DNA from 4 places in the Extibacter sp. GGCC_0201 genome. Region 1 is predicted to be linked to each of the others. Evidence: predicted binding sites of a transcription regulator. Region 1 holds the regulator's gene; each other region holds the start of a gene.

What was found. Region 1 encodes Rex, which represses fermentation and respiration genes when NADH is low (regulators of the CRP and FNR family bind a similar motif). Its sites were predicted from a motif close to ATTGTTAANTANTTAACAAT; they were not measured.
Region 2: pdxA (4-hydroxythreonine-4-phosphate dehydrogenase PdxA) is a predicted target of Rex. The motif match lies at 2,922-2,941, and genes of this name have one in related genera.
Region 3: HJV72_RS00845 (4Fe-4S dicluster domain-containing protein) is a predicted target of Rex. The motif match lies at 2,373-2,392, and genes of this name have one in related genera.
Region 4: HJV72_RS14795 (trans-4-hydroxy-L-proline dehydratase activase) is a predicted target of Rex. The motif match lies at 2,746-2,765, and genes of this name have one in related genera.

Annotation. Positions count from the first base shown of each region.
Region 1 is NZ_JABFCH010000019.1:208-5,616, reverse strand. Features, by position in the region: gene alr (alanine racemase) at 13-1,179, opposite strand; gene HJV72_RS12860 (NAD(P)H-hydrate dehydratase) at 1,180-2,679, opposite strand; gene HJV72_RS12855 (redox-sensing transcriptional repressor Rex) at 2,802-3,452, opposite strand; gene HJV72_RS12850 (ABC-F family ATP-binding cassette domain-containing protein) at 3,607-5,409, shown strand, end outside.
Region 2 is NZ_JABFCH010000033.1:12,375-18,746, forward strand. Features, by position in the region: gene HJV72_RS17260 (2-keto-3-deoxygluconate permease) at 1-296, opposite strand, end outside; gene HJV72_RS17265 (four-carbon acid sugar kinase family protein) at 319-1,662, opposite strand; gene pdxA (4-hydroxythreonine-4-phosphate dehydrogenase PdxA) at 1,695-2,714, opposite strand; gene tpiA (triose-phosphate isomerase) at 3,029-3,811, shown strand; gene HJV72_RS17280 (response regulator) at 3,916-4,749, opposite strand; gene dhaL (dihydroxyacetone kinase subunit DhaL) at 4,929-6,372, opposite strand, start outside.
Region 3 is NZ_JABFCH010000001.1:177,929-184,300, forward strand. Features, by position in the region: gene HJV72_RS00840 (homocysteine S-methyltransferase family protein) at 1-2,341, shown strand, start outside; gene HJV72_RS00845 (4Fe-4S dicluster domain-containing protein) at 2,450-3,961, shown strand; gene alaS (alanine--tRNA ligase) at 4,149-6,372, shown strand, end outside.
Region 4 is NZ_JABFCH010000023.1:61,618-67,989, reverse strand. Features, by position in the region: gene hypD (trans-4-hydroxy-L-proline dehydratase) at 1-1,752, opposite strand, end outside; gene HJV72_RS14795 (trans-4-hydroxy-L-proline dehydratase activase) at 1,758-2,666, opposite strand; gene HJV72_RS14790 (DUF1848 domain-containing protein) at 2,824-3,780, opposite strand; gene HJV72_RS14785 (helix-turn-helix domain-containing protein) at 3,875-4,498, opposite strand; gene HJV72_RS14780 (biotin transporter BioY) at 4,645-5,193, shown strand; gene HJV72_RS14775 (DUF1284 domain-containing protein) at 5,184-5,573, shown strand; gene HJV72_RS14770 (HD domain-containing protein) at 5,673-6,209, opposite strand; gene HJV72_RS14765 (efflux RND transporter permease subunit) at 6,231-6,372, opposite strand, start outside.

The DNA of each region.
Region 1 (5,409 bases):
TAATACCGGGAATTATGCGAAATAATCCATCTGTTCTACGATATCGCCATGACGGATGAATTCTCTTGGAATCCTCTTTCCAAGGTCACATACGAATTCATAGTTGAATCTTCCGGAAAGCCTGCTCAAGGCTTCTACCGGAAGCTTCTCATCACCGTCATTTCCTACCAGTGTCACTTTGTCTGCATACTTCACATCATCTATCTCCGTCACATCAACCATGAACTGGTCCATGCATATGCGGCCGAGAATAGGTGCCTTCTTCCCATGAATCAGGACATATCCCTTATTGGAGAGGCTTCTTGGATATCCGTCTCCATACCCTACCGGTATCGTTGCTATCCTAGTCTTCCTGTCTGTAATATATGTGCCGCCGTAGCTCACCGGGGTACCTGCCTCTACCCACTTCACGTGTGCCACATGGCTGATAAGCTCCATGGCCGGTTTCAGCGGGACATTTTCCTTGTGTACTTCCTCAGACGGATACAGGCCATAGGTAGAGATGCCGGCACGGACCAGATCCATGTTCGCCTCCGGCACATCGATGATTCCCGCACTGTTCGAACAGTGGTAATACTGGAATGTTACCCCTCTTTGTGCAAGGGTCTCTTTCATCCATACGTAGTTTTTAATCTGTTTTTCGGTAAAAGACTTATCTATCTCATCTGCTTTCGCAAAATGTGTGTACATTCCTTCCAAAGCCAGGTTCGGCATCTTGCTTATACGCTCGATTATTTCCGCCGTCTCTTCTTCAATCATAAATCCAAGTCTTGACATCCCTGTATCCAGCTTAATATGAATATATGCCTGTTTTCCCATTTTGACCGCAAGTTCAGATACCTCACGGGCCATTTCTTCCGTATACAATGTCATGCGGATGTCGTGTTTTATCATTTCCTCCCGTTGATCCGGAAAGATGCAGCCCAGTACGAGCAATGGCTTTTCAATTCCTGCGCGGCGCAGTACTAAAGCTTCGTCAAGCGTCGCGACCGCGAATCCCCACATATACTCTTTCGGAGAGAGCATTTTTGCTATCTGCACCGCTCCGTGTCCATAGCCGTCCGTCTTCACGACACCGAGCATCTTAACCCCTTCTCTGACATTTCGTCTCATCATCTCTATATTATATTCCACCGCATCCAGGTCTATCCTGGCACACACTCTGTTATATGCTTTCATCTATCTGTCCTCCTGTTCTTTCATTGCCCGGCCGGCATACTCGATCAGATCAGATGCCATGACGCTGTAGCATCCTTTATCCAGACATGCAAGTTCCCCTGCCCGGCCGTGCAGATACGTTCCAAGCTCCGCTGCTTCTCTGAGTCCCAGCCCCTGTGACAGCAGGCCTGCTATCACACCTGCGAGCACATCGCCGGAGCCTGCCTTCGCCATGGATGCATTGCCTGACAGGTTCACGTACGGCTGCCTGCCCGCCGACATGGTGACTGTCCGTGCGTCTTTCAGCACGCAGGTGACGCTGTACTCTTCTGCAAAGTCCCGCAGAATCTGCATTCTCTGTGATCTGAGCTCCGGGATGTCCTTCCCTGTCATACGGGACATTTCTTTCATATGCGGCGTAAAGATAAAGTTCTCATGGCGCAGCCGGTCAAGATATTTCTTGTGGTCTGCAATCAGATTCAGCCCGTCTGCATCTATCACGCATGGCACTTCTACATTTTCCATCACTGTCCTGAGTATCTTCCTCGACTTGTCACTCGTCCCGATTCCAGAACCTACGCTCACTACATCTGCCCGGTTCAGCAGCTTGAGCAGTTCGACTTCATCGTAAAAGTCATATGTCTTGATAACCGCTTCCGGCAGAAGCGTCTGCAGTATGACGCGGTTATCCTCCGACGTATATATCTGTACCAGTCCGGCTCCCACTGTATAGGCCGCCTTGGCGTTCAGGAAAGCGGCCCCGGACATGCCCTTGCTCCCTGCGATGATCAGCACCTTCCCATATGTCCCCTTGTTGGAATCGGCCCTGCGCTTAGGAAGGAGGCGCTTGTAATCGCTTTCTTCATATGTAAAGGCCGTACCGCTCTCTTTTTTGACCTCTGATGCATCTATACCGATATCTGCAGTCACTACTTGCCCCGCGTATTCCTTTCCCGGATATAATTCAAGTCCAAGCTTCCTCTCCTGGAACGTCACTGTAGCGTCGGCCCTAAAAGCCGTCCCCATGACAGAGCCGTTGTCCGCACACACGCCGGACGGAATGTCTACCGCCAGCCGGTATCCCTCTGAGCGGTTCATGGCTTCAACAAGTTCCCTGTACCTCCCTTCGAGAGTACGGTTTAGTCCGACGCCAAACAATGCGTCCACGATGATGCTGTACCGGCCTTCTGCATAATCTGTGGCAATCTCAGTTCCCGTCTGCCGCAGACGCTTTATCTGTTCCTTCGTCTCCCGGGAACACTGTCCTTCGTCCCCTGCGAGGACAGCTGTGACCGTATGCCCTTTTTCCGTAAGCATCCTTGCGATAGCAAAGCCGTCTCCTCCGTTATTGCCGGTTCCGCATACGACACATGCCTCCGACAGGTCCAACCTGCTGTCTTCCATGTAGGCCACGCATGCCGCCGCGGCACGTTCCATCAGATCTGATGGAGGAATCTGAAGCTGCTCAATCGTATATTGATCTGCGCGCTTCATCTGGGATGCATTCAGCAGATATTTCATACCTCTCACCTCCTGTTATTTTGCCGGTCTTTTCTAGCCTGCGAAAAGTTCCGGTATATAAAAGAACGTGTAAAGACAAGCCTGTTCTGCACATGCCCATCATTACACGTTTTTATACTTCTTTATTTTTTATCGCTATGTTCTTCGTTATAACGGCCTATGTTATAGGAGAGCCTCATAAGACTCTCGATAAGGTGAACATTTTCGACGATAATATGGTCCGGCAGGTTCAGATCCGTATGTGCAAAATTCCAGATTGCCCTTACCCCATTATCTACCAGGAGATTCGCGACTTCAATCGCCTTGTCTTTCGGGATGGTCAATACGGCAATCTCGACATTGTTATTCTGGACAAAATCTTTCAGCTCATCCATCATACGAATCGGCACGCCTCTGATTGATACTCCGTTTAACCTGGGATTCACATCAAAGATTCCTTTTAAGATAAAGCCCCGTTTTTCGAATGCAGCGTAATTCGCAAGCGCCTGTCCCAGATTACCGGCTCCGATGATGACGATATTGTGATTTTCTTCCAGGCCGAGAATCTTGCCGATTTCTGTATATAGATACTTTACATTATAGCCATATCCCTGTTGTCCGAACCCGCCAAAATTGTTGAGGTCCTGACGAATCTGGGATGCTGTAACTTTCATTCTCTTGCTCAAATCATTGGATGATATTCTTTCAACTCCGTTTTCCAGCAGTTCCCCCAAATATCTGTAATATCTTGGCAGCCTCCGAATCACTGCCTGAGAGATTTCTCTTTCTTCCACTAGCCCACTCACCTTCCTGTTACGTTCTAAAAAATATTATATAGAATTGTCACTTCAAAGTCAAACTTTTAGTTGTATTTTGTCCTATTTTCGATATAATGAATGTTAGCAGAGCCTGCTTTTAAAGCAATGCAGGACGATGCAGGAGGACGTTATGATACTAGCATGCCATGGAATGAATAAAGCATTTGGAGAAGATGTCATCGTAAAAGACGCTTCTTTTCATATAGAGGACTATGAAAAAGCCGCCCTCGTGGGACCGAACGGCGCAGGGAAATCCACCATACTGAAGATGATAGTGGGGGAACTTCCGGCGGATTCCGGGGACGTCATCCTCACGAAAGGCAGGACGATCGGCTATCTCGCGCAGCATCAGGATATGTCGGGCGGCAGCACTATCTACGAAGAAGTAAAGACAGCCAAGGCGGACGTCATAGAGACGGAACGCCAGATACGCGCGATAGAGCTGGAATTGAAGCATCTCGAAGGAGATGCTTTAAAAGCGCGCCTGGATACATATAACCGTCTCACCGCCGTCTTCGAGCGCGCCAACGGCTATGCCTACGAAAGCGAGATAACCGGGGTCCTCAAAGGGCTTGGATTTGACGAGACGGATTTTGCAAAAAAGGTCGACACACTATCCGGAGGGCAGAAAACGAGGGTTTCTCTTGGCAAGCTCCTGCTGACGAAGCCCGACATCCTTCTTCTGGATGAGCCTACCAATCATCTTGACCTCAATTCCATCGCGTGGCTGGAAACATATCTTTTAAACTACCAGGGTGCGGTACTCATCGTCTCCCATGACCGGTATTTCCTGAACAGGGTCGTCACGAAGGTCCTTGAGATTGAACTGGGGACGTTGTCCGTCTTCCTTGGCAATTACAGCCAGTATGCCGAAAAGAAGAAGATGATTCGTGACGCGAAGCTGAAAGAGTACCTGAACCAGCAGCAGGAAATCAAGCACCAGGAGGCGGTCATCGAGAAGCTGCGCTCTTTCAACCGGGAAAAATCCATCAAACGGGCAGAAAGCAGGGAAAAGATGCTTGCCAAGATGCAGCCGGCGGAAAAGCCTCAGGAGGCCGTCACAGAGATACATCTTTCCCTCGAGCCTTCCTGCGTGAGCGGAAATGACGTGCTGAGCGTTGAGCATCTGAGCAAATCTTTCCCTCCCCAGCACCTTTTTTCCGACATAAGCTTTGATATCAAGCGCGGGGAGCATGTCGCTGTCATAGGTGATAATGGTACAGGCAAGACGACGCTGCTTAAGATACTTAACAACGTAATTGGCGCGGACAGCGGAACCTTTACGCTTGGAACGAATGTACAGATTGGCTATTATGACCAGGAGCACCATGTGCTTCATATGGAGAAGACCATTTTTGCTGAGATCTCCGACGATTATCCGAAACTCACCAATACGCAGATACGCAATATGCTGGCAGCATTCCTGTTCACAGGTGACGACGTGTTCAAGCTGATCGGCGACCTGAGCGGCGGTGAGAGGGGGCGCGTATCGCTTGCCAAGCTCATGCTCTCGGAAGCGAATTTCCTCATCCTTGACGAGCCGACCAACCATCTGGACATCACTTCCAAGGAAATCCTGGAAAAGGCTCTGAACGATTACACCGGCACTGTGCTGTATGTGTCACACGACCGTTACTTCATCAACGAGACTGCCACCAGGATTCTGGATCTGGTCAACCAGACTTTCGTCAACTATATAGGCAATTATGATTATTATCTGGAGAAGAAAGAGGAACTGACCGCGGTATATGCAAGAACCGGGCAGTCGGATGATCCATCGGCAGCACCGGAAGAGGTGTCCGAATCTAAACTGAGCTGGCAGGAGCAGAAAGAAGCCCAGGCAAAAGAGCGCAAACGCCAGAATGACCTCAAGAAGACCGAGGAACGCATCAGCAGTCTGGAAGGACGGGACGCCGAGATAGACACGCTCATG
Region 2 (6,372 bases), on a different contig from region 1:
ACACCAAGCACGAACTTCAAGCCGGTAAGCGTAACACCCTTGTATAAAGGCATGCCTACCTGTTTAATATTGATGGTGGAACCGCATACGATGAGGAAAAATCCCATCATCGCTGAATTCCCTTCATAGAATAATGCCGTTACATAGCCACCTATCTGGAAAGCCTGCGGCACAAATGTCGCTATAAGCACTGCGATTACAAGCGGTATGATTACGAGCCCGCCCGGCAGCTTTTTCATCTTGTTCAAAAGGTCAAGATCTTTCGTCTTCTTTACTTCTGTTTTCTGTTCTCCCATTTTCTCACTTCCTCCAATATTCTTATTGTCTCGCTGATTCACGGAACAGCCGGCTCACTATGTCACAAGCCGTGTTGTCATTGCCAGTCAGGCCACCTTTGCCTACTACCGGCAGTCCGTCGTAGCTTCCCACAAGACGGCCAACGTCCGTCTGCGGTATTACATAATCCATTACTTCTATGCACTCGACACCAAGCTGGTAACATACGTTGACCATCGTATCACCGCCTGTTGTGTAAAGTCCCGCTATCTTTTCTCTTCCGATCTGCTCGAGCACCTGTGAAATAATCGTGCCTAAGCCGGCATTTATCCTGTCTGCGCTCATGCCGCCGGCATAATGCCTCTTGTTATCTTCTTCATCTAGGTTCAGCAGTTCGCCGTGCAGGGCAGTCTCAAAGAGGATTGCTCTTGGCTGGCTGCCAGATTCCAGCAGTTCCACTGCTTTATGTACCGCCTTGAACGCCTCATCCATGGCAGCATCCCCACCTTCGATAAGAGGAACCGGATCTACGCTGATACGGACATGGCGGTCATCTTCACAGAGCACTTCCATCTGCCTCTTCGTGACAGGTGTCGCACTGCCTGCAGCGATGAGCACCGTCTTTCCTGCTTCATCTGCTTCCGGCGGAACATTCGGCTCTTCCGTTCCAATCAGCCCTCGGTGATAGGCAAGCTTTGACGTGAACGGTCCCGGGTCTACGGATACTACGTTCCAACGAAGTTCGATGCAGGCTTTTGCTATCTCCTCTACATCCTCCAGGGTTATCGCATCTACTACGATAACGCTGCATCCTGCACTGCGCTCTGCTTCCAGCGCTTCTCTGACAGCGTCCGCCCCCCTCAGGACCTTGTCGAGAGCCACGAGCCCCACCTGACGTTTCGTCTGCGAGGAGAGCAGCCTCGGTATATAGTTCTCCTTGACCGGAGTACGCACATCCTGCGCAACCGGAGTATTGATAAGCGCCACGCCGTCGATGACAGAATAGCCGCCCACCAGTATCCTTCTTGACTGTGGCATTGCAGGCACGACTACCGCCACGGCGTCTTCCCCGACCATATCCAGCATCGCGTCAACTTCGATTCCTACTCCGCCGCGAAGTGTCGTATCGATACGTTTTGTGAAATGTCTGACGCCCATCCGCTTCAGCGCCTGCGTCGCAGACTTTACCTTTTCGTAAGCTTCATTTGCCGGAAGTGCCCTGCTGTTGCTGCTGATCAGCACTGCATCCAGCGCATCCAGACCTTCTGCTTTTTCCGCCGCTTCCTCATTAAAAAATACCGCCGTCCTCGCTTTTGACCTTGCCAGCAGCACGCCTGTCGTGGTGGCTCCTGTCAAATCATCCGCTACTGCACCGATTAAAGGCATCTTTATCCCTCTCTTTCTATAATCACAGTCTCTTAGTTCTCTTCTCTTTCATGCTGTTTTGCGGCATATTCGGCAACTACCTTTGTAGATTCGATAAGGCTTATGGAGCCGGCGATGCCTTTTCCCGCGATATCAAATGCTGTCCCGTGATCTACAGAGCCTCTGATAAACGGGAGGCCGAATGTAAGCGTAACTGATTTTTCAAAATCCAGCGTCTTGCAGGCGATGTGGCCCTGATCATGGTACAGAGAAAGGATCGCATCATATTTCCCTGACTTGCCGATGTGGAATACGGAATCTGCCGGGCATGGTCCCACTGCGTTGATGCCCCTTTCCTTCGCCGCTTCTACTGCCGGTCCGATATCTGTCAGTTCCTCTGTTCCGAACAGTCCGTTATCTCCATTGTGGGGATTCAGGCCTGCCACTGCGATATGTGGATGCTCGATTCCGACCTTGCGCAGTTCTTTATCGATATTAATTACATTGTCAAGAATAACGTCCTTGGTTGCATAGTGGCATGCGTCTACAAGAGACATGTGGCGGCTTACAAAGAATACTCTCAGCTTATGGCAGGAGAACATGGTCAGTGCATACGGTGAATTGGTAACATTCTGATAGATCTCCGTATGTCCGGGCTCTTTTACGCCGACAAGCTTGATTGCCCCTTTGTGGATCGGCGAGGTAGAGACGGCGTCGATCTTCTTAGCCATTCCTAATTCAATAGATTTCATAATCCAGTCAATTGCCATCTGTCCCGCAAGCTTCTGTTCTTTGCCCCATTCGATGGAGTCCGTGTCATAATCCCCTGTCTCCATGATATCTACGGTGCCATATTCATATTTTGCTTCTGAAGGTTCTGTTATTAGATTGTAATTAAGCTCCTTGCCAAGCACCTTCGCCGCCTTTTCCATGATTGCCTTGCTTCCGATTACAAATGGCTTGCAGCACTCATGGATTTCCTTATCTAATATCGTGCCAACTACTATCTCCGGTCCGATACCTGCAGGGTCTCCCATGGTAATTGCTGTCACTGGTCTGAATTTTTCACTCATCTTCTCTCCATCCTTTCGTTTACTTTCGTTTATGTTTCCGTTTTTGTTTTCGTTTTTCTTTATTTGTAGTTTCATTTTATATGTATCTCTTTCATTATGCAACCGTTTTTTGTAATTTCAGTACAATTACATATTTCTATTATTCTTGTTTTGTGCATTTTAACCTGTTTTTTCATTGCTTTCTTTCGTTTTGTTTCGTTTTTTCGTTTTGTTAATATTTTCACGTTTTTGAAGTTGCGTTTTGACCGCTTATCATATATAATAGATTCAGATTATAAACAGAATCAACAGCAGATTACCATGAGGAGGCAACTATGCAGAAAAAATTGTATTTTGGAAGTAACTTGAAGATGTACAAGAACATACACGATACCGTGGAATACCTTCAGAATCTTGTAGGGTACACGAAGGATTTAAGCCGCGACGAAATTGAACTTTTTATCATACCTTCCTACACGACTCTGGAAAGCGCTGCGAAAAACGTAGACCGTACATATGTAAAGATTGGGGCACAGAACATGTGTTGGGAAGATGAAGGGCAGTTCACCGGAGAAATCTCACCTCTCATGCTGAAGGAAATCGGGATTGACCTTGTCATGATCGGACATTCCGAGAGAAGGCACGTATTCGGGGAGACCGATATCGAAGAAAACAAGAAGGTAAAGGCAGCGCTCAATCATGGCTTTACGACTTTGCTCTGCATCGGAGAGACGGCGGAAGAAAAGAGCTACGGCATCAGCCCAGAGGTTCTACGTACACAGCTCAAAATCGGTTTCCACGACATACCGGTATCACAGATTCCGAATATCTGGGTGGCATATGAACCGGTGTGGTCCATCGGCGTTAACGGAACGCCCGCGACAGCAGACTACGCAGAAGAGATGCACAAAGTCATCAAGCAGACTTTGCTGGACATCTTCGGGGATGCCGGAGCGGACATCCCTGTGCTCTACGGCGGGAGCGTCAATCCGGGCAACGCCAGCGAGCTCATCGTACAGCCGTCCATCGACGGGCTGTTCACCGGAAGGGCCGCATGGCAGGCAGATAAATTCGACAAGTTGATCCGCGATGCAAAAACAGCCTTTGAGTCTAAGTAAAAGGGACACCCTGAAAGGAATTGGGGACGGAGGAAATCTAGATTTCCTCCGTCCCCAATTCCTTTCAGGGTGTCCCCAATTCGTTTTCCCCTGTCCCCGGTCCGCTATTTGACTGTAAATAATTCTATCATATTATTTATCCTGTTCTCTATTACCGTCGGATCAAATGGTTTATGTATTATCTCGCAGATGCCCAGATCTCTGATCTGCTGCATCTTAACCGGAGAACTTTCAGCAGTAATGGCAATTACAGGCACATCATGCAGAAGCATCCTGCTCTGGGCCTTGTCCATCATTTCTATCCCATCCATCACAGGCATGATGATATCCAAAAGGACGGCCGCAATCTCTCCTTTATGGGCAGCGAGATGTCCTAATGCCTCTTCTCCGTCTGCTGCCTCTAACACCCTGTGCTTATCATGCAGCATTTCTTTTAATAATAGCCGGTTCATCTCGGCGTCATCTACAATGAGTACAAATCCTGGCTCCTTTTGCTTAATAGCCTGCACCTGTCCAATACGTTTCCTTTTCTGGCCCTCCGTCAGCCGGATAAGCTGGCTTACCCGGTTCGTGACGAGATACGGGTCGAAGGGCTTGGCAATCACATCACAAACACCTTTTTCCAAACCTTTCAAAATGTTATCCTTATACGTTTCTGCCGTTACAAATATGATAGGTATATCTTTATACTCCTCTGTCTTTTTCGCATATTCAAGAAATGTAAATCCGTCCATGACGGGCATGATGATGTCCAGCATAATCAGTGCTATATTGGAATACTCCTTCTCCAATATCCCAAGTGCTTCAAGACCGTTTTCCGCTTCCAGTATATTATAGTCTCCTCCTAATATGGCCGAAAGAAGCTGACGGTTCATCCCCATATCCTCTACGATTAAAATCGTCTTTTTTTCCGTACTGCCTGTATTGTAATTGTCCACGTTCTGATCCTCCATTTATATCACCTTATCACCTTCTTATATTATAAACGATTTCAAAGTATTTACAAGTTAAATGGGGACAGGGGAAAACGAATCGGGGACGGGGGAAATTTAAATTTCCCCCGTCCCCGATTCGTTTTCCCCTGCCCTGTCCCTAATCTATTTTGGGGTATCCCTCTTTATCCTTCTACGAATTCTCGCATTCCCTGGAAGATGAGCCAGACGGAGGTGGCTCCTGCATCCTGGTATCCGATGGCGCGTTCCATGAGCGACTTGGCACGTCCGAACTTGGCGGTATAGTTCTTCGTATCCTCGACGCCCTGTCTTGCAGCTTCTTCTGCTGCCCTCAGCATTTCGAGCAGTCCTTTTTCACTGTTGGCCTCCATAGCGTCTACAGCGGGCGACAGGGCGTCTACCATCGTCTTGTCCCCGACTTCTGCTTTGCCGCGCTCCTGGATTGCTGCCAGGCTCTTCCGCTCCATCACGGCCAGATCTTCTGAGGTGATAGATGCTTTTGGCTCTGCGCCTTTCGCCCCTGCCAGGTACAGGCTCCCGAAGATGACGCCGGATGCGCCGCCCATGGACATGAGCATCGCCTTTCCCGCCGCCTCGAATATGGCGTAGGCGTTCTCTTCGCCTTCCATCTTAAGCAGCTTCTCCTTTGCCTTCCTCATGCCCCCGGCCATCCCGATGCCGTGGTCGCCGTCTCCGATAGCGCTGTCGATCTCGGTCAGATAGGGCTTCTTGGCAATCACTTTGTCCGCTATGTAGATAAGCATCTCCCTTACATCCTCCGCCGTCAGTTCCGTGAGCGTCCCTTCCCTCCTTCTGGACACGTACGGCTCCGCCAGATCTTGCGCGGCAGCCGATGCCGCTTCTGCTTCACGTGCTTCCACATCCGCCTCTTCTTCCCCAGCCGGCACATAAGAGCTGCCTGTCAGCTCCCCTTTGGCGTAATATGGGCTCCAGCACGGCATGTCGTAATATTTCCTCAGTTCCTCATCCAGCTGAAACAAGGTGATGGAGAATCCACCCATCTCCTGGCTCGTACAGTAATTGTTCAGATCTGCATCGTATACTTTGATGCCGTCCCTATCCAGAAGCTCCTTCACCTTGCGGAACACGATTGCAAGTTCCGTTATCGTCGTGGAGCCAAGCCCGTTCACAAGCACGCACACCTCATCGCCTTCTGCCAGGCCCGTGTCCTCTTTGATCTGGTCATACATCTTCTCGGCGAGAACATCTGCCGGCTGCCATTTCGTCCGTAGGACGCCACGCTCCCCGTGCAGCCCCATTCCATACTCGATCTCATCCTCTCCAAGTTCAAATATCGGCTTATCCACACCCGGCAGCTGTGCCGGGGCGGTCGCCACGCCTATCGTATTCGTATGGTCCCTCGCCTTTTCCGCTACCCTTGTCACTTCTTCCAGATCAAGGCCGACGTCACATGCCGCTCCAGCCGTCTTGACGACATATACATCACCGGCAATCCCACGCCGGTCCGATATCCTGTCCCTGGGCGCGCTCGCCACATCGTCCCGCACACGCACATGGGCTGTCCTGATCCCGTCGTCGTTCAGGAATTCTTCCCCCATGTCAAAGTTCAGATTATCTCCGGCATAG
Region 3 (6,372 bases), on a different contig from region 1:
CACCCTGCTCCAGTCAAAGGGGCTTGGGCCGGGGGAACTGCCGGAGACGTGGAACCTGATACGCACGGAAGAGGTCATCGACATCCACCGGCAGTATTTTGAAGCCGGCAGTGATATCGTGCTGACGAATACATTTGGTGCTAACGCTCTGAAGTTCCATGATACAGAGTACCATCTAAAGGACATCGTATCCGCTGCCGTCAGAAACGTCAAGAAAGCTGCGAAGCTTGGTGTGGCTGACGGGCGCGAGACCTATACTGCACTTGATATCGGACCTACGGGCAAGCTGCTTAGGCCGATGGGGGATCTGGCATTTGAGGATGCCTATGAAGCCTTTAAAGAGGTCGTCTGCTATGGGGAGGAGGCTGGAGCAGATCTTGTCCATATCGAGACGATGAGCGACACGTATGAGGTGAAGGCGGCCGTTCTGGCAGTAAAAGAGAACACGGATCTTCCGGTATTTGCAACGATGATTTTTGACGAGAGAGGCAAGCTCCTGACAGGTGGAGATGTGTTGTCTGTCGTGGCCCTGCTGGAGGGGCTTAGGGTAGACGCCCTCGGAATCAACTGTGGGATGGGGCCAAAGCAGATGATGCCCGTACTGTATGAGATTATGAGATACGCCTCCATACCTGTTATCGTGAAGCCGAACGCGGGGCTTCCGAAACAGAAGGATGGGGAGGTGTTTTATGACGTGGATCCCGGGCATTTTGCAGAGGCGATGCACCAGGTCGTACAAGCAGGCGCCTGCGTTATCGGGGGATGCTGCGGAACGACACCTGCGCATATCAAGGCTATGGCAGGCAGATGTAAGGGAATGCGGCCAAAGTCGCCGGTAGAAAAAGGAGATACCATCGTATCTTCCTATGGGCAGGGTGTCGTTATCGGAGACCGGCCGGTCATCATAGGCGAGCGGATCAATCCGACGGGAAAGAGCAAGTTCAAGCAGGCGCTGAAGGATCATAACCTGGATTACATTCTGCGGGAAGGAATCACGCAGCAGGATAAAGGGGCACATATACTGGATGTCAACGTGGGGCTTCCTGATATAGATGAAGTATCCATGATGAAAGAGGTGGTATGTGAGCTGCAGAGCGTCACAAGCCTTCCGCTCCAGATTGACACGGTAGACATAACTGCCATGGAAGCGGCTATGCGCATATATAACGGAAAGCCGATGGTGAACTCTGTAAATGGGAAGCAGGAATCCATGGACACCGTATTTCCGCTCATAAAGAAATACGGCGGAGTAGTCATCGGACTGACGATTGATGAGGACGGCATTCCGGACACGGCGGATGGAAGGCTTAAGGTTGCCGGCAGGATAATCGACGAAGCGAAAAAGTACGGCATCGACCGGAAAGATATTGTCATCGATGTGCTTGCCATGACAATCAGTTCAGAGCCGGAAGGTGCAAAGATTACGCTGGACGCGCTTCGGAAGGTGACCGAACACTATGGTGTCCGCACGGTGCTCGGTGTCTCGAACATATCTTTCGGCCTGCCTTACCGCCCTGCAATCAATGCCAATTTCTATACGATGGCGATGCAGTGCGGACTCAGCGCGGGGATTATCAATCCGTCTTCAGAAGATATGATGCGGTCTTATTACTCCTTCTGCGCACTCATGAACCATGACAAGAACTGTGAACAGTATATTGTGCAGTATGGCAGTCAGAAAGCGCCTGCCCCATCCGTGCAGCCTTCGGGAGAGATGCCGCTCAAAGACGCCATAGAGAAAGGGTTGAAGGAAGAGGCGTATCAGGCGGCGGCCCGGCTTGTGATAGAAAAGGCACCGCTTGCCATCATCAACGAACACCTCATACCGGCTCTTGACGCGGTGGGGAAAGGGTTTGAAAAGGGAACCATCTTCCTTCCGCAGCTGCTTATGAGTGCAGATGCGGCGAAGCTCGCATTCGCGGTGCTTAAAGATGAGCTGGCCAAAAGCGGTGAAGCGGCACAGAAGAAGGAGAAGGTGCTTCTGGCTACCGTCAAGGGAGATATCCACGACATCGGCAAAAACATTGTGAAAGTACTGCTAGAGAACTACAGCTTTGATGTAATCGATCTTGGCAAAGATGTGGCGCCGGAGGTGATAGTCCAACGGGCAGTTGCAGAAGACGTGCGTCTCGTGGGTTTAAGTGCACTTATGACCACGACGGTCGTCAGCATGGAGGAGACGATTCGGCAGCTCAGACAGGAAAAGCCGGACTGCAAGGTCATGGTGGGCGGTGCTGTATTAAACGAGGAATATGCGGATATGATTGGAGCCGACTATTATGGAAAAGACGCGATGCAGTCTGTATATTATGCGCAGGACGTCCTGCACACAGCGAAGTGACGAATGTTTCTGATTAAATACATGTCTGCATATTGACAGTATTTTAACGATTCAGTATAGTGTTGGCAGGAACAAATTAGTGAAAGATAATCAGGAGGAAACTGCCATATGATGAGAGGGCTGGATACGACGGTCAGGAAGCTGAGAAGAAAAGTATTCGAGGAGGTTGCCAGGCTTGGGTTTAAGGCGAATGCCGGGACGCTGAATGATGACATGGAAGCGATTCCATATAAGATGGTGAACGAGGATACGGCAAAGTACAGGGAGAGCGTATACAGGGCCCGGGCAGTAGTCAGGGAAAGGCTGCGGCTGGCTATGGGGCTTTCGCTGCGTCCGGAAAATAAGCCGGTCCATCTGACTGCGGGCGTGGAATCGAGCAATATCTCGGACAAGTATTATGAACCGCCTCTCATGCAGGTGATACCTTCCGCATGCGAGGCGTGCGAGGAGCGGGGATATGAGGTCAGCAATATGTGCAAGGGCTGTCTGGCACATCCGTGCATGGAAGTCTGTCCGAAGGATGCCATCTCCATGATAAAAGGCCGTTCTTACATAGACCAGGATAAATGCATCAAATGCGGAAAATGCAAGTCCGTCTGCCCGTACGATGCCATCTCGAAGAAGGAGCGTCCATGCCAGAAAGCCTGTGGAGTCGGAGCGATTGAGTCGGACAGCTGCGGGCGTGCCCGTATCAACAATGACAAATGCGTATCCTGCGGCATGTGTATGGTAAGCTGTCCATTCGGCGCCATATCCGACAAGTCGCAGATATTCCAGCTTGCCCGGGCTTTGACGGAAGGTGATGAGATTGTGGCCGAGATTGCCCCTGCGTTTGCCGGGCAGTTCGGTGACAATATCACGCCGAGAAATCTTAAGGCTGCACTCCAGGAACTGGGATTCTCAGAGGTGTATGAGGTGGCGCTCGGAGCTGATATCGGCGCGGTGGCAGAGGCGCACCACTATGTCAATAAAGTGACGACAGGCGAACTTCCGTTTCTTCTCACTTCCTGCTGTCCGTCCTGGGCCATGCTTGCGAAGAAGTATTTTCCGGACCTGATAGACCAGGTGTCCCAGGAACTGACGCCGATGGTCGCGACCGCCCGGACGATAAAGCAGGAACATCCAGAAGCGAGGGTGGTATTTATCGGCCCGTGCGCGGCGAAGAAGCTGGAGGCGATGCGAAGGACCGTTCGCAGTGACGTAGACTTTGTCGTCACCTTTGAGGAGCTTCAGGCAATGTTTGATGCGAGGGACATTGACCTGTCCAAATACGAAGCGGAATCGTCCTTTCACAACGCGACCGGAGCCGGGCGCGGTTATGCGGTGGCCGGGGGCGTGGCAGAAGCAATCGAAAAATGCGTGAAAGAATATTATCCGGGCGTGGACGTGAGCATCGAACACGCAGAAGGACTGGCAGAGTGCAAGAAGACGCTGGCGCTTGCCAAGGCCGGCAAGATGAATGGCTGCCTCATCGAGGGGATGGGCTGTCCGGGCGGATGCGTGGCCGGAGCCGGAACCAATATCCAGGTCGCGAAGGCACAGAAAAAGATAAAAGAATTCGTGTCAGCATCGTCAAAACAGCTGCCGCCGAAGGAATTAGAAGAGATAGAGCTGAAATAAGGGACAGGGCAAAAAAATGAGTTTGGGACGGGGGAAAATTGATTTTCCCCCGTCCCAAACTTATTTTGCCCTGTCCCCGCCCGTTGACAAACAGCCGGGTTCTCTTTATAATTAAGACTTAAGTATCAAATTGTCCCGGATGCCTGTGGCTGCCGGGTATTTTGGATATAGAAGCAGGAGGGCAAATATGCAGAAATACGGAGTAAATGAATTGAGGAAAATGTTCCTGGAGTATTTTGAGAGCAAGGGACATCTGATAATGAAGAGTTTTTCGCTCGTACCTCACAATGACAAGAGCTTATTGCTGATCAATTCGGGCATGGCGCCGCTCAAGCCATATTTTACAGGGCAGGAGATTCCGCCGAGAAAAAGAGTCACCACATGTCAGAAGTGTATCCGTACCGGCGATATAGAGAATGTAGGCAAGACCGCCAGACACGGAACATTTTTCGAGATGCTTGGAAACTTCTCGTTCGGTGATTATTTCAAAAAGGAGTCTATCCGATGGACATGGGAGTTCCTCACAGAAGTGGTCGGGCTTGAACCGGACAGGCTGTATCCGTCCGTCTACCTGGACGATGATGAGGCATGGGAAATCTGGAATAAAGATATAGGAATCACACCGGAGCGGATCTTCCGTTTTGGAAAAGAAGACAACTTCTGGGAGCACGGTTCCGGGCCGTGTGGACCGTGTTCGGAGGTGTACTATGACCGGGGGCCTGAATATGGCTGCGGCAGTCCGGATTGTACGGTGGGATGTGAATGTGACCGTTATATGGAGATATGGAACAATGTATTTACCCAGTTCGACAATGACGGCAACAATAATTATACCGAGCTGGAGCAGAAGAATATCGATACCGGCATGGGTCTGGAGCGTCTGGCCTGTGTCGTACAGGGCGTAGACTCCATGTTCGATATCGATACAATCAAAGCGCTGAGAGACCATGTCTGCCGCATCACGAAGACGGAATACGGGCAGGACGATGAGACGGATGTGTCTCTGCGTGTTATCACGGATCATGTACGTTCCGTGACCTTTATGATTTCAGACGGAATCATGCCGTCCAATGAAGGAAGAGGATATGTGCTGCGCCGTCTGCTGCGCCGTGCATGCCGCCATGGAAGGCTGCTTGGTGTGGAAGGAGAATTTCTCGTTGAGCTCGCACAGACAGTTATCGATGGTTCCAAAGACGGATATCCGGAACTGGAAGAGAAGAAAGACTTTATCTTCAAGGTGATTGCCAAAGAAGAGGAACAGTTCAATAAGACGATAGACCAGGGGCTGACCATCCTTGCCGAGATGGAGGCCGAGATGGATAAAAAGGGTGAAAAGACACTGACCGGCAGCCATGCCTTCAAGCTGTATGATACGTATGGATTCCCGCTGGATCTTACAAAGGAGATTCTGGAAGAAAAGGGGCTGTCTGTCGATGAAGACGGCTTCAGGGCATCGATGGAAGTGCAGCGTAGGACAGCGAGAGAGGCAAGAGAAGTGACAAACTATATGGGGGCGGATGCAACAGTGTATGAGTCCATCGACCCAGGTGTCTCTTCGGAGTTTGTCGGCTATGACAATCTGTCGTATACGTCCGGCGTGACCGTTCTCACGACAGAGACGGAAGTGGTAGACGCATTGTCTGACGGAGAGAGGGGAACTGTATTTACAGAGAAGACACCTTTCTATGCCACGAGCGGCGGACAGGAAGCCGATAAAGGTTATATACGGACTGCAGACGGGGAGTTCCGTGTTGAGGATGTGGTAAAGCTGCTCGGCGGAAAAATAGGGCATGTCGGCTATGTGGAAAAGGGAATGATTAAAACGGGCGATACGGTTACACTTGAGGTCGATAAGGAAGTCAGGGCATTGTCTGCAAGAAACCACAGCGCGACACATCTGCTCCATAAGGCGCTTCGTACGGTTCTTGGAACGCATGTAGAGCAGGCAGGCTCTTCTGTAAATGCAGAGCGGCTCCGTTTTGACTTCACCCATTTCTCCGCATTGTCAAAAGAAGAATTGAAACAGGTAGAAGATATTGTCAACAGTCAGATAATGGCCGCGCTTTCAGTCAAAGTGCAGAACCTGCCGATTGAAGAGGCAAGGAAGACAGGTGCTGCGGCACTCTTCGGGGAGAAATACGGTGACATTGTCCGTGTCGTAAGCATGGGAGACTTTTCTGTAGAGTTCTGTGGTGGAACACATGTGGAGAATACCGGTGTCATCACCGCATTCAAAATCATTTCTGAGACAGGGGTTGCAGCGGGCGTACGAAGGATTGAGGCATTGACATCCAAGGGGCTGCTGAACTACTATGATGAACTGGAGAGAAGACTTGTGGAGGCGGCAAAGCTTGTCAAGGCCGCACCGGATAAGCTGGCGGAGAAGATTACACATCTCCAGGCGGAAAATA
Region 4 (6,372 bases), on a different contig from region 1:
CGCTTGCATCAGCTCATCCATCGTAAATGTCTTCTTCTCATATACGTTGTACTTCACGGATGCCAGGCAGTCCGTAATCGTACCGATTCCTACGCCCTGCAGATATTTTGTGTTGTACCTTGCGCCGCCGCCGTTGTAATCTTTGCCTTTTGAGATACAGTCATTGGTAATGATGGAAAGGAACGGTACAGGCATATCTTCTGCATATATCTTCTCGATGACATTGCTTCCCTGCACTTTGATATCGATAAAATATTTCATCTGCTTTTTAAATGCATCATATAGCTCTTCGTATGTCTTGAAGTCCGCAGCATATCCGAGCTCAAGTCCGAGCTGCTGTCCGCTTACTTTGTCATAGCCGTTGTTCAGCGTCAGCTCGAATATCTTCGGAATATTGAAGTATCCGGTGAGGATATAGGCTTCATTTCCAAATGCACCTGTCTCCACGCAGCCGCTCGTGCCGCCGCGTCTTGCATCTTCCAGCGACTTGCCGGCATTGAGCAGTTCCTGGACGATTGCCTCGGTATTGTAGAACGCCGGCTGTCCCCATCCCTTGCGTGATATCTCGCAGGCACGCTTCAGGAACTTCTGCGGCGTCTTCCTGCTGATCTGTACATTAGAGCTTGGCTGCAGCAGCTTCATCTCATCCATGCAGTCCAGAATCAGATAGCTAACGTTATTGACTCCGTTCTCACCATTCGGAGCGATACCGCCTGTGTTCAGGTTGGCAAAATCTGTATACGTGCTGCTCTCCTTCAGCGTAATGCCGACCTTCGGCGGTGCAGGCTGGTTGTTGAATTTGACCCACAGGCATTCCAGCAGCTCCAGCGCTTTCTCATCATCCAGCGTCCCCTCTTTTACGTCTTTTTCATAGAAGGGATTCAGATGCTGGTCAAGACGTCCCGGGCTGTACGCATCCCACGGATTCAGCTCGCTCGTGACGCCGAGGTGTACGAACCAGTACATCTGGATTGCCTGCCAGTATGTCTCCGGCTTATGTGCCGGTACGACATCACAGTTGGCCGCAATCTGAAGCAGCTCTTCTTTTCGCTTTGGATTGCCTTCTTTTTCTGCCAGCTCTCTCGCATAGGCTGCATATCTCTCGCCGAGGATCATGATAGCGTCGCAGGCAATCTTCATGCCCTCCAGCTCGTTCTTCTTATCTAACGCCTCCGGGTCATTGAAGAAGTCCAGCTTATCGATTGCGGCCTGGATATCTTCTTTATAGTCAAGGAATCCTTTTTCATATATCTTTACAGAACCGACCGTATGTCCCGGTCCCCGCTGTTCCATAAACTCTGTGAACAGCCCTGCCTCATACGCTTTCTTCCACTCCGGCGTCATCTGGCGCAGAATCTTGTTCCGGATACATCTCTTATCCCAGAACGGAATCATCACCTTTTCCTGCTTCTCAAAATCTTCTTCTTTTACTTTGAAGCTTATGAGTTCACGGTCATTCATGACATGCATATCTTCCATCGTGTGGCAGCACAGCTCCGGGAATGTGGGAGATGCCTGCGGAGAATCGCCCTTCTCGCCGACAATCAGCTCACCCTCGCCTATGTATAACGTCTTTGTTGCAAAATAGTCTTTGAGCACCTGGGCGCGAAGTTCCGGGATGGACAGCGAGCCTTCATAAGCCTCATACGTCTTAGTCATGCTCTCGGCACGCTCCATGTCAATGTGTGCCGGAGTGTCCAGGCTGAGCTTTCTGAGTTTCTTGATCCGTTCGTTCATTCCTCTTTCTTCCATCTTCATTAACCTCCTATTTTTACGTTGTGGAAACCTGATTCTTTAAAAAGCGTCACAAACTGTTCCATCTCATCGTTCGACGGCGCATGAAGGTCCGACCCTTTATACGTCAGTCCAAGCTTTTCATACTTTCCCGAACCGGTGTTGTGATATGGGAGAAGGTTCACATTGGCCACCCTGATCTTCTTTTCCTTGAGATAGTCTATAATCGCTCCCATATCCTCGATTGATCCGTTTACTTCCCGGACTACCGGAATGCGGATATATATGCGGGCACCCTTGCCGCTGATATATTCCAGATTCTCTAAAATCTGCTCATTCCCCATGCCCATATACTTTTTATGTACGTCGTTATCCATCGTCTTGATATCATACAAAAATGTATCTACATATGGCAGCAGCCTTTCAAAATTCTCACACGGCGCCTGTCCGCATGTATCAATCGTTACCGAAATCCCCATCTTATCGAGCCGCTTCGCAAGTTCTTCCACATAATCCATGTCGGCCATCATAACCTCGCCGCCGGACAGCGTAACCCCGCCGCCGGATTCTTCGTAGAACATCTCATCTTTCTTAAGCTCCTTGATCAGCTCGCTGATGGCATACTCTTTCCCGGCCACTTCCCGCAGGTTCAGGTTGCAGTAATCCACACATGTACCACAGCCGGTGCAGAGCTTCTGGTCCGTGACCATCTTGCCTTCCTCTGCCTTCACCGCCTTCTGGGGACAGACCGCGGCACAGCTGCCGCATCCTGCACATCGTTCCCTGTCGCAGAGAAGCTCAGGCTTAAAGCACTGTGTCTCTGGATTATGGCACCACAGACATTTCAGCAGACATCCTTTAAAAAAGACGGTCGTCCGTATCCCGTCACCGTCATGGATAGAATACTTCTGGATGCTTGTTATCAAACTCATCTTTTCACCTCACACGTCGTTCTTTCGCTTTTTAGACTAACGTTTGTACTTTAGTCTAAACATAACAAAAAAACAGTTCCTTGTCAAGAATTTATCAAGGAACTGTCATCCATTTCATGAAAATCAATATATTATATATTAAATTTTTGTGCACTTCTTACAATATCTCATCTGCCGAACCGAAGCCTAACGGATAGTCAAACAGTGATATCTGCATGTCTCTGCCTGACTGCACCTTACGTTCCACAATCGTCTCATCTCCCCGAAGCTGTCCAATCAGAAGGGGCGATGCGGGGTCATGCTGTTCTTTCTTCCTTCGGGCGCTCTCAATCCCCCCTGTCGCGTAGCAGTACGCACAGCCATTGACGCATGTATCATACATCCCTATATCAATGCTCTCCGCGCAGCCGCATTCCCTTCTTTGTCCGGTATCTTTTTTCAAATCCAGCTTATAGCCGATAATGTGCCGGATCTTTTCTTTGTCGATACAGGCGCCGTGCCGTATGCCGTAACGCTCCAGATTCACCTTCTCTGCGCACGTATAGAGAGGAAGCTTATACTTCCCGGCAATTCCGGCAAGCCCTTTTGCGACAGAAGCCATCTCATCTTCTTCCAGTTCTGGATAGGGATTCCCCCTGTAAGCATCCACGAAGCTGATGATGCACCGGTCCGTATACTTGTGAAGCCATTCACACATCATCTCGAACTTTTCCAGATGATAGCCGAGCGTATAAGTGCCACTCAGGATAATCGGGTCGAACCTCCAGTCAACCCGTTCTCTCCCGAGGCGCTCGCTCAGCAGTACGAAGGTTGCCATCGATTCTTCCGTCGAAGGCAGGTTCTCCTCCATATCCATTCCGTAATCCGTGACGGTCATCTGAAAATAATATCGGTAACCGAGCTGATCGATCTCTTTGAGCTTTGGCAGGAGCGGCTCCGGGTTCTTTGTCCAGAACACAATACAATCAACCGTATCCGGTGATATGGCGATACGGCTGATCTTCTTCCTGTTGTATGGGTTTGGCACTAATATCTCCCCGGCCTTCAGTCGGTTGACAAACCATTCCGGATAGCATGCGGGGATATCGGTTCTTCTGCTCGCGCTGATAATCATTTTATGCTCTCCTGACTCCCTTGATTCTAATAATATACTGAAAAAATAAAGTTGTCAAAGGGAGAACGTTTCCATTCCTATGTGCGTACGGATGCTAATTTGAACTTTCTTCTTTATAATGTGCAATCTTATAATCGATCACCCCCGCCGCAGCCGCGGCCGCCAGTGCAGAAACCGTCATCGGCAGGGTCAGCCAGAACGGCAGCTCATAATGTATCACGAACTTTAACGACAGCATGGCAGGATAATAGATCAGGAAAATCGTCTGCCAGATCCTGGTGCACATATTCCGATAATTTTCCAAACGATAGACTTTATCCAGTCTCATAATCTTCGCTCCTCTCATTTTAAAGAAAGCATTCTGCATATCCATAAGAGTTACATCCAGATTATCAAAGGTATCATTCCGCTGTATCAGCTCGTCACAAAGGCTTCTCGCCTCCGACAGTTCTGCCATCTCTTGCTCAAGTGCTGCTTTTCTTGCCCCGATAACCTCAGATACCGTCACTTTGCCTTCCTTTACCCTTCTGATATCTTTTACCGGAACACCGAGCACCCTAAGGAACTTTATCTTCTTCAGATCTTCCACTTCATGCATGCTGTATTCCCGGTAATTGTTCTCTCTATTTCTCCCCGGAGCAAGAAGGCCCTCCTCCTCATAATAACGGATATTTGCTTTTTTCATATCTACCAGTTGTTCAACTTCTTTAATGGTCAATTCTGTTCCTCCTTACCGTTATTAAACACCTTCAAGTAACTTGAATGTCAACATTTACGCACAATGTTAACTAATATATTTATCAGGTTGACATTTCCTTTGATTTCGGATATACTGCATACATACTAATTCTACAGGAGGCTGTCATGAATCATTCAAAAATATCTGTTCAAGACATCTGCACCATCGGTCTGTGCACTGCAGTAATCGCAATCATGGCACAGATATCCATACCGATGCCGGCGGGTGTCCCGATGACGATGCAGACGTTCGCAATCACCCTTGCGGCTATCATACTTGGAGCGAAAAAAGGGGCCGCTGCCGCTCTGATCTATGTACTGCTTGGAGCCGCGGGTGTACCGGTCCTTGCCGGCTTCACAGGCGGGTACCAGTACCTCATAGGGCCGACCGGAGGATTTCTCCTGTCATTTCCTATTATGGCATATATCATCGGCTTCGGGGCAGAAAAGTTCCGGCAGGTCAACATGGGGTTCATTGCCTTCCTTATCCTCGGCACAGTCATCAATTATATCGGCGGTATCGTGATGTTCTGCCTCGTAACCGGCTGCAGCATATGGGCTGCATTCACTGCCTGCGTGCTTCCGTTTATACCGACAGCGGTTATAAAAGCAGCTCTGGCCACAATCATAGGACTTAGAATCCACAGAAGGCTGGTGAGTGCCGCATGCGTCTGAGACCACACCATCTGCTCTGTACCCAGGGATACTCGGGCAAAGGCTACAGCGAAGCATTTGTAAAGAACATGGATAAAGTCGTTCACCGCCTGCGCACAGAGGACAAGACTCCCATCGAACTCGTCTTTTCCACGGATGACCTATGTTCCTGCTGCCCGGACATGCTGGATACCGATCTGTGCCGGAATAATGAAAAAGTACAGCGTTTTGACAGGAAGGCAGCAGAATATTTCGGATTGGAAGAAAAGACATACATCTATCAGGAGCTGGCTTCATACATACGCCGGCATACCACGCCGGACATGCTGGCGGATATATGCTGTGGCTGCAGCTGGTATCCGGTAAGTGCCTGCCGTGAAAAGATAACCGGAATAAAATGACGGTCAATAGGCACCGCCGCAAAAGCAGGCCGGAACTTACACGTAAGCGGTAAGTTCCGGCCTGCTTCTTTATCCTATCCGTTTGGTCAGGCAGCCTTTCTATCCAAAATTCTTTTCCACGAGCCTGCAGTATTCTTCATATGCCGCTACGCCGCGGAAGCTCTCCGCCAATGCATCCCGGATTCCCTTATAGTACCATCCTATCATCTCTTTATCCTTCATGCGGAACCTGTTCCACAGGTTTTCGCCCTCCACAGGATAATCCCTGTCTATATCCCTCATATTCGACAGCTTATCTGCAAGGCCTATCATCTGGACTTCCAGCGGTGACTTCCCGATATGCCGGATGGTCGCCCCTTTCCGTTCTACCCATGTCTTCGACTTATCCTCGCTTTCCTGAGCAACCATTACAGCTACCCTGACGCTGAACTCCCTGGCAAGCACTTCTTCCGTAATACCGGCACAGTCTTCAATCGTATCGTGGAGCACCGCCGCGCTGATAATTTCCTCGTCCTCCGTCATAGACGATACGATATCCCCCACTTCCACCGGATGGACGATATATGGCCGTTTCGTTCCCTTCCTGAACTGTCCTTCATGTGCTCTCGTTGCAAATTCAATCGCTTTGTCGATCATACTACCGTACCTCTCTCATCCTTAAGGTTCTGCAGTTTCTGCATCTTCTTCCATTTCCTCGCGAAGCCTTGCCTTTTCCTTTTTGTGGAACAAGTCAAAGATACATGGAACTACGACTAATGTTAATATGGTTCCGTATATCAGTCCTCCGATTGTCACGATT